4 regions of the Actinoplanes sp. NPDC051861 genome follow, and region 3 is predicted to be linked to each of the others. Evidence: riboswitches for the same ligand, from Rfam matches in the RefSeq annotation. Region 3 holds a riboswitch; each other region holds the start of a gene.
What was found. A riboswitch is a leader RNA that binds a small molecule or an ion and turns the genes downstream of it on or off. The one in region 3 is predicted to bind cyclic di-AMP.

Region 1: another riboswitch for cyclic di-AMP. It lies ahead of AB0M02_RS06995 (transglycosylase family protein); the one in region 3 lies ahead of AB0M02_RS42615 (hypothetical protein).
Region 2: another riboswitch for cyclic di-AMP. It lies ahead of AB0M02_RS16255 (NlpC/P60 family protein); the one in region 3 lies ahead of AB0M02_RS42615 (hypothetical protein).
Region 4: another riboswitch for cyclic di-AMP. It lies ahead of AB0M02_RS25605 (transglycosylase family protein); the one in region 3 lies ahead of AB0M02_RS42615 (hypothetical protein).

Annotation. Positions count from the first base shown of each region.
Region 1 covers NZ_JBFAYE010000002.1:89,921-93,121, reverse strand. Annotated here, with positions in the region: gene AB0M02_RS07005 (class I SAM-dependent methyltransferase) at 1-410, shown strand, start outside; gene AB0M02_RS07000 (saccharopine dehydrogenase NADP-binding domain-containing protein) at 391-1,617, opposite strand; cyclic di-AMP (ydaO/yuaA leader) riboswitch at 1,809-1,981, shown strand; gene AB0M02_RS06995 (transglycosylase family protein) at 1,982-2,527, shown strand; gene AB0M02_RS06990 (TetR/AcrR family transcriptional regulator) at 2,576-3,201, opposite strand, start outside.
Region 2 covers NZ_JBFAYE010000004.1:448,099-451,299, reverse strand. Annotated here, with positions in the region: gene AB0M02_RS16260 (MurT ligase domain-containing protein) at 1-847, opposite strand, end outside; cyclic di-AMP (ydaO/yuaA leader) riboswitch at 1,229-1,408, shown strand; gene AB0M02_RS16255 (NlpC/P60 family protein) at 1,451-2,239, shown strand; gene mraZ (division/cell wall cluster transcriptional repressor MraZ) at 3,104-3,201, shown strand, end outside.
Region 3 covers NZ_JBFAYE010000029.1:58,491-61,691, reverse strand. Annotated here, with positions in the region: gene AB0M02_RS42620 (ABC transporter ATP-binding protein) at 1-709, shown strand, start outside; gene AB0M02_RS42615 (hypothetical protein) at 729-1,766, opposite strand; cyclic di-AMP (ydaO/yuaA leader) riboswitch at 1,765-1,901, opposite strand; cyclic di-AMP (ydaO/yuaA leader) riboswitch at 2,110-2,243, shown strand; gene AB0M02_RS42610 (hypothetical protein) at 2,248-3,201, shown strand, end outside.
Region 4 covers NZ_JBFAYE010000010.1:135,652-138,852, reverse strand. Annotated here, with positions in the region: gene AB0M02_RS25615 (alpha/beta hydrolase) at 1-182, shown strand, start outside; gene AB0M02_RS25610 (aminoglycoside phosphotransferase family protein) at 175-1,137, shown strand; gene AB0M02_RS25605 (transglycosylase family protein) at 1,470-1,982, opposite strand; cyclic di-AMP (ydaO/yuaA leader) riboswitch at 2,028-2,212, opposite strand; gene menC (o-succinylbenzoate synthase) at 2,456-3,201, opposite strand, start outside.

The DNA of each region.
Region 1 (3,201 bases), on a different contig from region 3:
CCGTGGACAACGAGCCGGGCACGCAAGCGCGCCTGTTGCGCACCGTTGGGGGCATTCATGCGGCTCTTACCGTACGGGTGGAAGCGTTCGCAAAAGTGAAGGATCTACCGCCGGCCGATCTCGTCTACGCCGGATACTCCCTGCCCTTCACCGGCCCCCCGTCCTTCTCGGCCCTGTGGACGCTCTTGCGGTCGACGCTGCGCCCCGGCGGCCGGCTGGCCGTGAACCTGTTCGGGGTCCACGACTCCTGGGCCGGCCGTCCGGAAATGACATTCCTCGACGCCGCCGGGGCACGATCGCTGGTGGACGGCCTCGACATCGAGTACTGGGACGAGGAGGACGCGCCGGGCATGGCCTACAGCGGGCCCAAGCACTGGCACGTCTTCTCGATCATTGCTTGCTTGCGGTGATCTCCATCCCGGCCGTGCGGAGGCGGTCGACCAGCGCGTTGCCGATTCCGGTCGCCGGGGTCAGCACGCCGCCGCCGGACGACGGCAGCCGGTCCCGGTCCAGCGCGAGGGCCAGAGCTGATTCGCCGAGCATGACGGCCGTCGCCGCGTACCCTGGATCGCCCTTCGCCCGGAAGCGGGCCGTGTAGCGCGAGCCGTCCGTCGTGGTGGTGAAGATGTCCATGGTGAAGTGGCCGTTCTGCTGCGTCTGCTCGCTCGGGCCGGTGCCCGGCTTCGGCAGGAAGCGATCCAGCACGAACCGGGACGGCGGCACCGCGAGCCCGACAAACAGGCTGTTCAGGCCAGCTTTGATCACGCGGGCGCGCATCGGTGAGCTGACGCGCATGACCTCGCGATAGCGGAACTGGCGGCCATACGCCCAGTTCAGGAGCGCGTTGCTGCGCCGGACCACGCGCGTGTTGTAGGACGCCATCACGAACGGCGCGAGATGACCGCGCAGACCGGGATCCACTTCGGAGGCGGGCATGGCGAGCATGTCCGGCTGGCGGCCCAGGTCCGGCTCCGCTTTGCGGTCCGGGCTGAGGGAGTACGCGCTCGCGCCGATCGCCCGCAATCGCCGGTCCTTCTTCATGACGTCGACCTGGTAGCGCATCGAGTCGATCGTGCCGCCGCTCACACCACCGCGTAGGTGTGTCACCACCAGCGTGGTGTCGGTCAGTTCGCCCGCGTTGTCCGCACGCACCCGCTCGTGCAGGACGAAAACTCCGATGTCGGACGGGATGGAGTCGAAGCCGCAGGAGTGGACGATCCGCGCGCCGGTGCGTTTCGCCGTCTCGTGGTTGTCGTCGATGCTGTCGCGTGCGAACAGGACCTCGCCGGTCAGGTCCACATAATCGGTGCCCGCTTCGGCGCAGACACGGGCCAGGATCCGGCCGTACTTCGCATAGGGACCCGCGGTGGTGATGACGACGCGCGTGCTTCCGGCCATCGTGGCCAGCGCCTCCGCGTCCGTGGCGTCCGCGACGACGATCGGCCACTCGACACCGAGACGGGCGCGGACCGACTCCAGTTTCTCCGGTGAGCGTCCGGCGAGTGCGATCCGGGTGCCGGCCGGTGCGTTCGTGGCCAGGTGCCGTGCCGTCAGGACACCCACGAAGCCGGTGGCACCGTAGACGATCACGTCGAACTCGCGTGCTGGATCGCTCATGGGTGCCGATTGTGCACTGTCGCTGAAAAATTCGCACCGCCGCGACGCGCCGCAAGAAATCTGCTGATTAAGTCACACAAAAGAAGATCAAAGCGGCTAATTTGGGTGAACAAGGTCACCGGCCCCGCTTGCAGGCATGGCCAGCCTGGTCGGGTGGTGGCTACCGTCGGCAGTCCGCAATCGCGGATTCCGTGGCCGGAACGCCGAGTCCTGCCGCCGACCACGGATCAAGACACAAAGGCATGGAGCGGGGGACCCAAGAGTTCCTCGGCGCTACGGCGCCTCGGGGTGAAGCCGCATCGCGCGGCCGGGCACCTCTGCCCGAACCCGACAGCTGACCTCGCAGGCGTGGAGGACAAAAGTCATGGTTCACATCAAAAAGCGGGTTCGTCGTGCCCTGGGCGTGTTTGCTGTCGGGCTGGCTTTCGTCGTAGTCGGGCCCACACCCGCCGCTTCCGCCGCGTCCAACGTGAATTGGGACGCCATCGCACGATGCGAGTCCGGTGGACGTTGGAGCATCAACACCGGCAACGGGTACTACGGCGGCCTGCAGTTCAGCCGCGGGACGTGGCGCTCCTACGGCGGCACGAAGTACGCGAGAACCGCCAACCTGGCCAGTAAGGCCGAACAGATCTCCATCGCCGAGCGGGTGCTGCGGCGCCAAGGGCTCGGTGCGTGGCCGCATTGTGGGCGGCGTAACGCGTACAAGCCGCAGAGCCAGCCGGCGCGGGCTGCGGCGACCAGCACCACGGCGTCTGCGCGTACCCATGTGGTCCGGCCCGGGGACACGTTGGCGAGCATCGCGGCTCGTTATGGGGTGTCGGGTGGGTGGCGTGCTCTTTACCAGGCCAATGACGGTGTTCTGAAGAGCCCGCATCTGCTGTACGCCGGTCAGCGCCTGGCCGTCTGACGGGTTTCGCTCTCGTTCGGGCGGCGGCGTCGTGCCGCCGCCCGTTCATCACTCGCCCAGCAGGCCGGCCAGGACACGCGACACGGTGTCCTCGAAGCTCGGTGCCGGCACGAGCGAACCGCGGCTCAGCGCCGCCGTCAGGTGGGCGTGCCGCCCCGCCGCGATCACGTGGGCCAGGTAGGCGCCCTGCCTCTGACGAGCAGCGGAGCCACCGTTGAGCTCGTTCAGGGCGAGCGCGGCGGTGAGCGTGGTCATCACGGCGTACGTCTCCAGCTTGCGCCCCACGCTCGCCGGATGTTCGGCGAGAACCGCGAGCACGTGTTCCAGCAGGTCGGTGCCGTGCGGGCCGAGTGCCGAGCGGGTGAGCACCAGTTCCGGCAGCCAGCCGTGCCGCAGCATCAGCTCGCGTGCCTGCCGGCACACCTCCAGCAGCCCCGGCAGCCACGGACCACCCGGCGGCGGCAGCTGATACCCGGCGGCCACCTCGTCGATCATCAGGTCGAGCAGGTCGTCGCGGCTGTCGACGTAGCGATAGAGCGACGCGGCTCCGGTGCCCAGCTCAGCGGCGACACGCCGCATCGAGACCGCGGCCAACCCCTCGCGATCCGCCAGCGCGATCGCCGCGGCCGTCACCTCGGCCCGGGACCGCTCTGCGGGCCGGCCCACTCCCGCGC
Region 2 (3,201 bases), on a different contig from region 3:
GCCCTGCGATGGATGTCACCTGGGAGAGGCGCGGAAGTGCCTCGATCGGGCGAACCCCGAACTCGGCGGCGACGGCGAGCGCGGTCGCCGCGTTGCCGATGTTGACCCGGCCGGGCAGCTGGAGCTTCACCAGGTGCCAGTCGCCGCGCGGATCGATCACGCCCTCGTCCTCGACCGTCCAGTGCGGCCGGGGGCGGCGCAGCGGGCAGCCGGTGCACCACCAGTCGCCGTTGGCCCGCTCGATCGCGTGCCCGCTCTCCGGGCAGACGAACGAGTCGTCCAGCCAGCGCTGGCCGGCGCTGAACCAGGTGACCTGCTGAGCGGCGCTCGCGGCCCAGACCACCATCGGGTCGTCGGCGTTGGCGACCACCCGGATGTCGGGGTGGCCGGCGAGCGCGACCTTCCACAGCTGCGCCATCATCGCCACCTCCTTCGCCCGGTCGAGCTGGTCGCGGGAGAGGTTGAGCAGCGCCACCACGCGCGGGTTGGTGGAGTCGATCACCTGGGCCAGGTAGTGCTCGTCCACCTCCAGGACCGCGAACGGGGTGTGACCCTCTTTCGCCAGGGCCGAGGTGTGCCCGGTCGGCATGTTCGCACCGAAGGAGTTGGTCGCGACCCGTCCGAGGTAGCCGACCGCGGCCGCGGTGAGCCGGGTGGTGGTGGTCTTGCCGTTGGTGCCGGAGACCAGCGCCACGGCCCGGCCGGACGAGAGGTGCGCCAGCAGGTCAGGGTCGATCTTGAGGCCGATCCAGCCGCCGATCACCGAGCCGTCGCCGCGCCCGGCGGCCCTGGAGAGCGCTGCCGCGGTCTTGGACACCGAGGTCGCGACCTTGGCGATGAGTGGCATCTTCCCGTCCGTCACGCCAGCGAGGGTACCGGACGCAAAGGTTACGTCGCGTTGCCAGACCATCAAGATCACGTGCGTAGCGTGTTTTCCCCGCTCCGGCCACTTCGGACGCGACGGCGAGTTATTTATGTGTTCTGGTTCACCCGTAACCTTGGACGTTGCGTAGTTGCTCGGTAGCGCCTGGTCACGGCATTTGTCTCGTGGAGGTAACAAACTGGACAGCGCCCAGCGTGCCAACTACTTAGCGTGATCCCGAGCACGCTGACGATCTAGGCCGCGTTCAGGTACCAAGGTTGAGCCGGCGGCAATCCGCTCGCCGGTCGCACCGGACCGGTTCACGCCGAGCCCTGCCCCGTTCCGGACGGTGCGACCACACAGTGTTTCGCAAGAAAGACAAGGCATTCGGGGGCGGGGACGGGGGACCCATTCGCGGTCCGTCCCGCGCCACGGCATCTCGCGTGGCGCACCAGGGGTGACCTTGGGGTGAAGCCGCTCCGGCGGCCGGGCAACCTTCCCGCCCGAACCCGACAGCTAACCTCGCAGGCGTGCCGGAGGGATCTCTCTACCGTGGGCGAACACAGTTCGCGCCGGGGCCGCCGCAGCATGTCTGTCGGCACCGGCACTGTCGCACTCTCCCTGGGCCTCTGCCTCTGCGCCGGACAGCTGATGACGGCCACGGCCGCCGCAGCCGCCGGCACCACCCCGGTCGCCGCTGTCACCACTGAAGCCGCTGCCGTGAAGGTCACGCCCAAGCTGTCCAATACGGTCAGCACCCGGAGCCTGAAGTGGGGCTCCACCCTCAAGGTCACCGCGAAGGTCATCGACCCGCGGACCGGCCAGATCGCCAAGGGCACGGTCCGCCTCCAGGGCTGGAGCAACGGCGCCTGGCGGACCTGGGACACCGACACCGTCCGGAACGCGAACGGTACGGTCACCCTGACCGCCAAGCCGCTGGTCAACACGTGGACCCGGACCGTCTTCACCGGCTCCGGCTTCAACCAGGTGATCACCAGCAAGACCAAGGTGAACGTCAAGGCCAGCGGCGCGAAGATCCTCGCCGAGGCCAAGAAGCACAAGGGCGCGCTGTACAAGTACGGTGCGGCGGGCCCCAAGCGCTTCGACTGCTCCGGCTTCACCAAGTACGTCTACAAGAAGGCGGCGGGCAAGTCCCTGCCGCACAAGGCGAACTCGCAGCAGAGCAAGGGCAAGGCGGTCGCCAAGAGCAACAAGAAGGTCGGCGACCTGATCGTCTTCCGCAACGGGTCCTACGGCTACCACGCCGGCATCTACGCGGGCAACGGCTACATCTACGACTCGCCGCACAGCGGTGCCCGGGTCGGCAAGCACAAGATCTGGAGCAAGAACTACGTGGTCCGCCGCCTCGTCGCGTAGTGGACCGCAGTAAGTAAGGTGCGCGGTGTGGTGGCATCGCAACAGCCTTAATAAGTAAGGCATACGCCTGTGGGGTGTGATTCCGGTTCGGGTCACGCCCCACAGGCGTTTTTCACGTCCGGCACGCGGTGGGTCACCCTCTAATTCTTTCTACGCTACGTGCACGACGGCCGGCAGAAGCGACTACGCGTACCGCCCCCACACCGCGAGCCCATCACCGGTCCCGCCCCCTGCCGCGCCCGCCGGGCAGACCCGCCGGCTCACCCTCACCCCGCGATGTGTGGACTTCGCCCCCGCTCCGCACCCGAACTCCACACGCGTTCCTTGCGTGTGAACTTCCTCCCCGCTCCGCACCCGAACTCCACACGCGATCCTGGTTGGACTGTCTACTGCCGCGGGTGGCGTGTGCCACTTTGGCCGGCCGCCTTCTCTCCCGGACCCTGATTTCTCTCCCGGACCCCTGATTTCCTCCCCGGCGGGCAGCCGCTTTCGTCCACCGGAGGGCACCACTTTCCTCCACCGGGGTGCTCCACTTTCCTCCACGGCGGGGGGTCGGAGGGGGGTCGGGGGCGTGGGAGGGTCGGAAATGGGGGAGTTTTCCCACCTGGTGTGCCCGATGTCGGAAACCGGACCAGGTCGATCATGGTCTGCGGCTCCATTCCGCTCCACCGCCTGTGAACTGGGGTTTCGTCCGCGAAAACGGCTCGCGAGCCGACGCTTTCGGGTTGCAGGTGGAGGGAAGTGGAGTAAAGTGGTGCGCAGTGGCAGGACCGAGGAACTCAACCGAAGCCTGCCGGCCCGAGTTGACAGGCGGACCGACTTCCCCGCGAAGGAGCCGGTGCCGCGGCAAGGGGGGTTGGGCCGATGTTCCTCGGCACACACACCCCGCGCCTGGACGAAAAGGGCCGGCTGATCCTTCCGGCGAAGTTCCGTGATGAGCTGGCGGGAGGTGTCGTGATCAC
Region 3 (3,201 bases):
CAGCTCGGCCTCGCCGGGCAGCGGCAGCCCGCTGGCGAGCTTGAAGCGGATGGTGACCGGCACCAAGGCGGCCAACGTCCGTGAGGTGCACGCGGTCAAGGGCGTGAGCTTCGTGGCGTACCGGGGTGAGGCGATCGGCCTGATCGGCAGCAACGGCTCCGGGAAGTCGACGCTGCTGCGCGCCGTCGCCGGCCTGCTGCCGGTGGCCAAGGGCAAGATCTACGCCTCCGGCCAGCCGTCCCTGCTCGGCGTGAACGCCGCCCTGATGAACGAGCTGCCCGGCGAGCGCAACGTCGAGCTGGGCTGCCTGGCGATGGGCATGTCGCCGCAGGAGGTCAAGGAGAAGAAGGACGGGATCATCGACTTCTCCGGCATCAACGAGCGGGGCGACTTCTCCTCGCTGCCGATGCGGACGTACTCGTCCGGCATGGCCGCCCGGCTCCGCTTCTCCATCGCCGCCGCCAAGCAGCACGACGTCCTGCTCATCGACGAGGCCCTGGCCACCGGAGACGCCAAGTTCCGCCGCCGCAGCGAGGCGCGGGTGCGCGAGCTGCGCGCCGAGGCGGGCACGGTGTTCCTGGTCAGCCACAGCGAGCAGTCGATCCGCGACACCTGCGACCGGGCCATCTGGCTGGAGTCCGGGCTGATCCGGGCGGACGGGCCCACCGACGAGGTGATGCGGGAGTACGAGGCCTACATGCGTAAGTAGGCCCCGCACCCCCGCCGCGTCAGTCGACCGAGAGATGCACGTGGTTGGTGTGGTCGCTGGACGGATCGCCACCCGCCCCGCTGTACGACTTCCAGCCACTGCTCGGCAGCCAGATCCGCCGATACCAGATGACGTAGAGCACGCTCAGCTCGTCGGCGTTGTTGATGAAGTAGTTCGCCAGGTTGTTGCCGTACGTCTTGTCCGCGCCGGTGGCGTCACCGCCGAACGTGCCCTTCTCGGCCGAGAAGTCACAGGCGCGGCCCTTCGGATGCTCACCGCTGTTCTGCTCGCGGAAGCAACGCGTGAAGCGGGTGAACCCGTCCGACTGCGCCTGCTTCAGCGCGTGCAGGGTGCGCGGCGTGAGGCAGCCACTCGTGGTCGGGTCCGACTCGGTGCACCCGTTGCCGGAGCCGCTGGGCGCCGGGTCGGCCGAGGCGCTGCCGCCGCCGTCGCTCGACGAGCTGGCGTCCTGGCCCTGGTTCGCCTTCTTCAGCGCGGTCTCGGCCTGCGCCTTGCGCTTGGCCATCACGTTGACCTGCTTCTGCTGGTCGCGGATGGTGGCCTCGATCGCGAGCTTGGCGCGCTGCTGCTTCTCGCGGGTGGTCTTCAGATCGGCGATCGCCGCGTTCTGCTGCGCCGCCACGGTTGCCAGCGTCTCGGCGCGGTCCATGAAGCTGTCGGCCGAGCTGGCGGTGACGAGTGCGGACATCGCGCCGAGCCGGCCCGAGGTGTAGGCCTGCTGAGCGATCTCGTCCAGGACGTCCTGCTGCGGACCGATCTGCGAGTCGAGACGCTTGAGCTCGGCGGTCAGCGCCGCCTGCTGCTCCTTGGACTTCTTGAGAGCCGCCTTGGCCTTGATGAAACCGCTGGAGGCGTCCTCGAGTTGTTCGATGAGGGACTTGGAACCACCCTCGCCGTCGTCGCCGGAGTCGCCCGGCGCGGCGAGGAGACGGGGGGCCGCGGTGGCCGGCGACGTGGTGACGGCCAGCCCGCACACGGCGACGAGCAGCGCCATCACCGCTGCTAATCGCCGCGCAGTCTGATCCTGCACAGGCATTTCCTTCCGTCGGCCGCCGACCGAGTTAGCTGACGGGTTCGGGACGAAGGAAATCCCTACCGCAAACGCGGATTCACCCCGGAGGAAAAGGTGGTTCCCCGGCTCGCCGCAAGGGCGATTAGGCGGCGGTCCCCGGGTGGGAACCGGCTCCGACCATACCCACTACATCGACAGATCGACAGTTCTCGTACGCACCGCGATTGGCCAGATACGGCACGTGACGCGATTACGGAAAGTCGTTGCCTCGTAACACTTTTCGCAGCTCAGCGGGACCTGATGCTCGGCGATATCTCGGGTAAACTCCAGTCCGGTCCTGCCAGGACGGCACCGCCCCCGAGTTGCCGGCAGGCCGCCGCCCAATCGTCGAAAGGCGAGCCGGGGAACCAGGTCACTGGGGTGTATCCGCAGTTTGCGGTAGGGATTGCTTCCGTCCCGAACCCGTCAGCTAACTCGGTCGGCGGTGACAAGGAAGGAACTGTTGATGACCGCTAGTCCCCGCCGGTGGCTGAATCTTGCCCTGGCGCCGCTCGTGGCCACCGCGCTCTTTGTGGCCCCGGCCACAACGGCCACCGCGGCGCCGGGTGGTAATTCGCCGACCGCCGAGGAGGAGGGCGACGCCGATCTGTCGACCGTGATGGAGGCGACCAACAGGCGCTTCGTCAACGCGAAGGCAGCCGTCTCCACATCACGGAAGAACCAGCAGAAGTTCACCGCCGACATCAAGGCCGCGGAGATCCGGCGCGACGCGCTGGTCCCCGAGGTGAACTCGATCGCCGCCCAGCAGTATCAGACCGGCAACCTGAGTGCCATCGGCTTCCTGCTGAACGCCGACTCGTCGAACGACTTCATGAGCAAGGCGATCTCCCTGGAGGAGATCAACAAGCTCCACGACGAGAAGCTGCACGAGCTGAACACGGCGATCAAGGAGATCAGCGACAAGAAGGCCGCTCTCGACGCCGAGCTCAAGAACGAGCAGCAGCAGCTGACCGTCCTGCAGAAGCAGAAGAAGGCCGCTGAGAACCAGCTCGACCTGGTCGGCGGCGGCACCGGCATCAACAAGACCATCACCAAGGGCCTCGTCGACGCCACGTCCAAGACCGCGGCGCCGGCACCGCGCAACTCCAGCGGCGGCTTCTCGTCCGAGGGCTGCACGGAGAAGGACGAGACCACCAGCGGCTGTGTGACCAAGCGCACGCTGCACATGTACAAGGAAGTCCGGAAAGCCGGCTTCAAGCGCTTCGTCGGGTGCCACCGCAACGGCGGTCCCTTCGAGCACCCCAAGGGCCGGGCCTGTGACTGGTCCCTGCAGAAGAGCGGGTTCTCGTCGGCGCACAACGACGACATGATGCGGTACGGCAACGACCTGACCGCGTTCCTGGTGCGTAACGCCGACCGCCTCGGCATCTACTACGTCATCTGGTACAAGCAGATCTGG
Region 4 (3,201 bases), on a different contig from region 3:
TCGCCGCGCCGGTCCTGCTGGTGCACGGTGCCGACGACCTGGTGGTGCCGAGTTCGCACAGCATCTGGCTGGCCGGTCAGATCCGCGACGCCGAGCTGCGGATCATCCCGGGCGAGGGCCACGTCTCGGTGCTGGCGGGCCAGGCCGTACCGGCACTCGACTGGCTTCACGAGCATGCGTGAACCGCCTCCCGACCTGACCGAATCCGATCTGATCGCGACGCTGCGCGCCGGCTGGGACATCGAGGCCACGAGCGTCGACTTCCTGCCGGTCGGCGCGGGCAGTCACTGCTGGTCGGTGCGCGACAGCGGCGGTGCGAGGTGGTTCGTCAAGGCGGACAGTCCCGGTTCCCTCGACGATCTGCGCCGCTCCCTGCTGACGGCGGTCACGCTGCGCGAATCCGGGCTCGACTTCGTCCTCGCCCCCGTGCGCGGGTCCGGCGGGGAGATTCTGCGGCGGCTCTTTCCAACGTACGCAATAAGCGTCTTTCCCTTCACCGAAGGCACCGCCGGCGATTTCGTCCCGCACGCGCCCGACGATCGGCACCGGACCATCGAGCTGCTCGCCGCCCTGCACGGCGTCACCACCGCACCGGCGCCGCACCTGGACCTGCGGCTCCCCGGGCGGGACCGCCTCAACGAAGTTCTGCGGGACACGGGTGAGGTGTGGAGCACCGGTCCCTACGCCGAGCCCGCGCGGCGTGTCCTGGCCGGCCACGCCGACCGGATCCACGGGTGGCTGGCCGAATTCGACACGCTCGCGGCGCACGTTCGCGACCGGGGCGACTGGGTCCTCACGCACGGCGAGCCCCACCCCGGGAACCTTCTGCGCACCGCCGGCGGCCCGCTGCTGATCGACTGGGACACCGCCCGGATCGCACCACCCGAACGCGACCTCTGGATGCTCACCGGCGGCTTCGCGTCGATGCTCGGCCTCCAGCCGGCCGGCGACGACGACGCCGTCCTCGGCCACTACACGTCACTTACCGGCCGCGAGATCTCCGGCGACGGTCTGGCCTTCTTCCGGCTGTGGTGGGTCCTGGCCGACATCGCCATCTACGCCGACGAGCTGCACCGCCCACACGGCGAGAGCGCCGATCTGGCTGCGTCACTCACCTACCTCACGGGATACCTGTAACCGAACCCCGCGCCGCCCGCCGCCCGCTGGGTGCCGCCCGCTGAGTGCCGCGCGCCGCCCGCTGCGTGTCGAATACCGCCCGCTGAGTGCCGCGCGCCGCCCGCTGCGTGTCGAATACCGCCCGCTGGGTGCCGGGCGGCGCGTGCCAGGGAGCGCTCTGCTGGTGACGCCATGCCCGGCGTCATCGGCGGGCATGGCGTCGTGACCCCGGCATCCATTCCGGAGGCCGGCGTCGTCGTGCGGTCGAACCGGCCGGCGCTCAGACCGGTGCCCAGCGCCGCGAACCGGCCTGAGTGCGGGCCGGTGGGAGCGCCGGCGATCGGGTGGTGCGGTCAGCGCAGGCGGATGCGCTGACCCGGGAAGATCAGGCTGGGGCTGTCGAGGGTGGACTTGTTCAGCCGGTAGAGGGTGCGCCAGCCGCCCGCGACCTTGAACTTCCGGGCGATCGAGGCGAGTGTGTCACCCGACCGGATCACGTAGGTCTTTCCGCCGACCGCTTTGACGGCGACCTTCTTCTTGGCCTTGGTGGCCTTCTTGTAGACCCCGGCCTTCCTGCCGCACACGGGCCATGGTTTGAGGCCGCGCTTCGCGTACAGTTTCTCGGCGATTTTGATCTGCTCGCCCTTGGTGGCCCGGTCGGCGGTCGGCGCGTATTTGCCGCCGCCGTTCGCCTTCCACGTGCCGCGGCTGAACTGCAGGCCGCCGTAGTACCCGTTTCCGGTGTTGATGTGCCATCTGCCGCCGGACTCGCACTTGGCGAGCACGTCCCAGTTGACCTGCCGGGCCGCTGACGCCGGGGTGGCGGGGCCGAGCAGGATGCCGGCTCCGGTCACACCCGCGGTCACCAGACCGAGGGCAAGGCGCGTTCGTCTACCGAATCGAGACATGGGAGATCCTCCACGCCTACGAGGTGAGCTGTCGGGTTCGGACAGAGTGGCCCGGCCGTCTTCAGGAGCTCCTCGACCGTGGCGAGGGCCAGGTCGAAAATGCTCTGCGGCTTCACCCCGAGGCGCGTTCGCGTGACGCGCCGGATTACCTGGGTCCCCCGCTCCTGCCTGAGATTCGAGTCTGTGGACGGCGGCAGGACTCGGCGGACCGTCCACAGTGCCCGCCAACGCGGGACCGGCCGACGGTAACCACGTCACGGCGCGGAAAGCCAAGTTTTACACCCGTGATAGTGACGTTCTTCACGGTATTTGCCCGATTTGATCTTGTTCGCGCCCTGGAATGGCGGGCATTCCGGAAAAGGGGTCAACCGGGTGTCGTCACGGAAGGCGTGACCTGGGAGGGGATGAACGGACGGCCGGAAAAAGGCGGATCAGGTGACGATGGATACCTGATCGGTGACGTGTTCGGACAGGAAGTCCACATCGGGCTCCCAGCCGAGGCCGGCAGTCGTCGGGACCGCGACGAAGCCGTCGGTGCAGACGATCGGACGGGTCGTGATGTCGCGGGCGTAGTACTTGTCAGAACCGGACACGTCGGAGGGCAGCGTGAAGCCGGGGAGGGAGCTCAGCGCGACGTTCGCCGCGCGGCCGACGCCGAACTCGTGCATGCCCCCGCACCAGACAGGCACACCCGCGTCGCGGGCGAGATCGTGGGCGCGGACCGCGTGGGTGAGGCCGCCCATCCGGGACACCTTGATGTTGATGACGCGGCCGGCCCCGAGGTGCAGCGCCGTCCGCAGATCGCCGATGTCCTCGATCGACTCGTCCAGGCAGAGCGGGGTTTCCAGGCGAGCCTGCAGGGTCGCGTGGGCCACCAGCTCTCGGGGAGCGAACGGCTGCTCGATCATCGTCAGCCCAAGCCGATCAAGCACCCCAAAGACCGATTTTTCCGAAATGTCGTAGATGCCGTTGGCGTCCACGTGCAGCGTCACGGCGGGGAAGGCGGCCCGAACGGCACGGACCGGCTCGACGTCCCAACCCGGGGCGATCTTGAGTTTGACCCGTTTGTACCCCTCGCTGACCCGAGCGTCCACCTGCTCCAGCAAATCGTCGATCGCCGGCTCGATCCCGAGCGAGACCCCCGCCGCCACGCGCGACCGGGTCCCGCCGAGCGCCG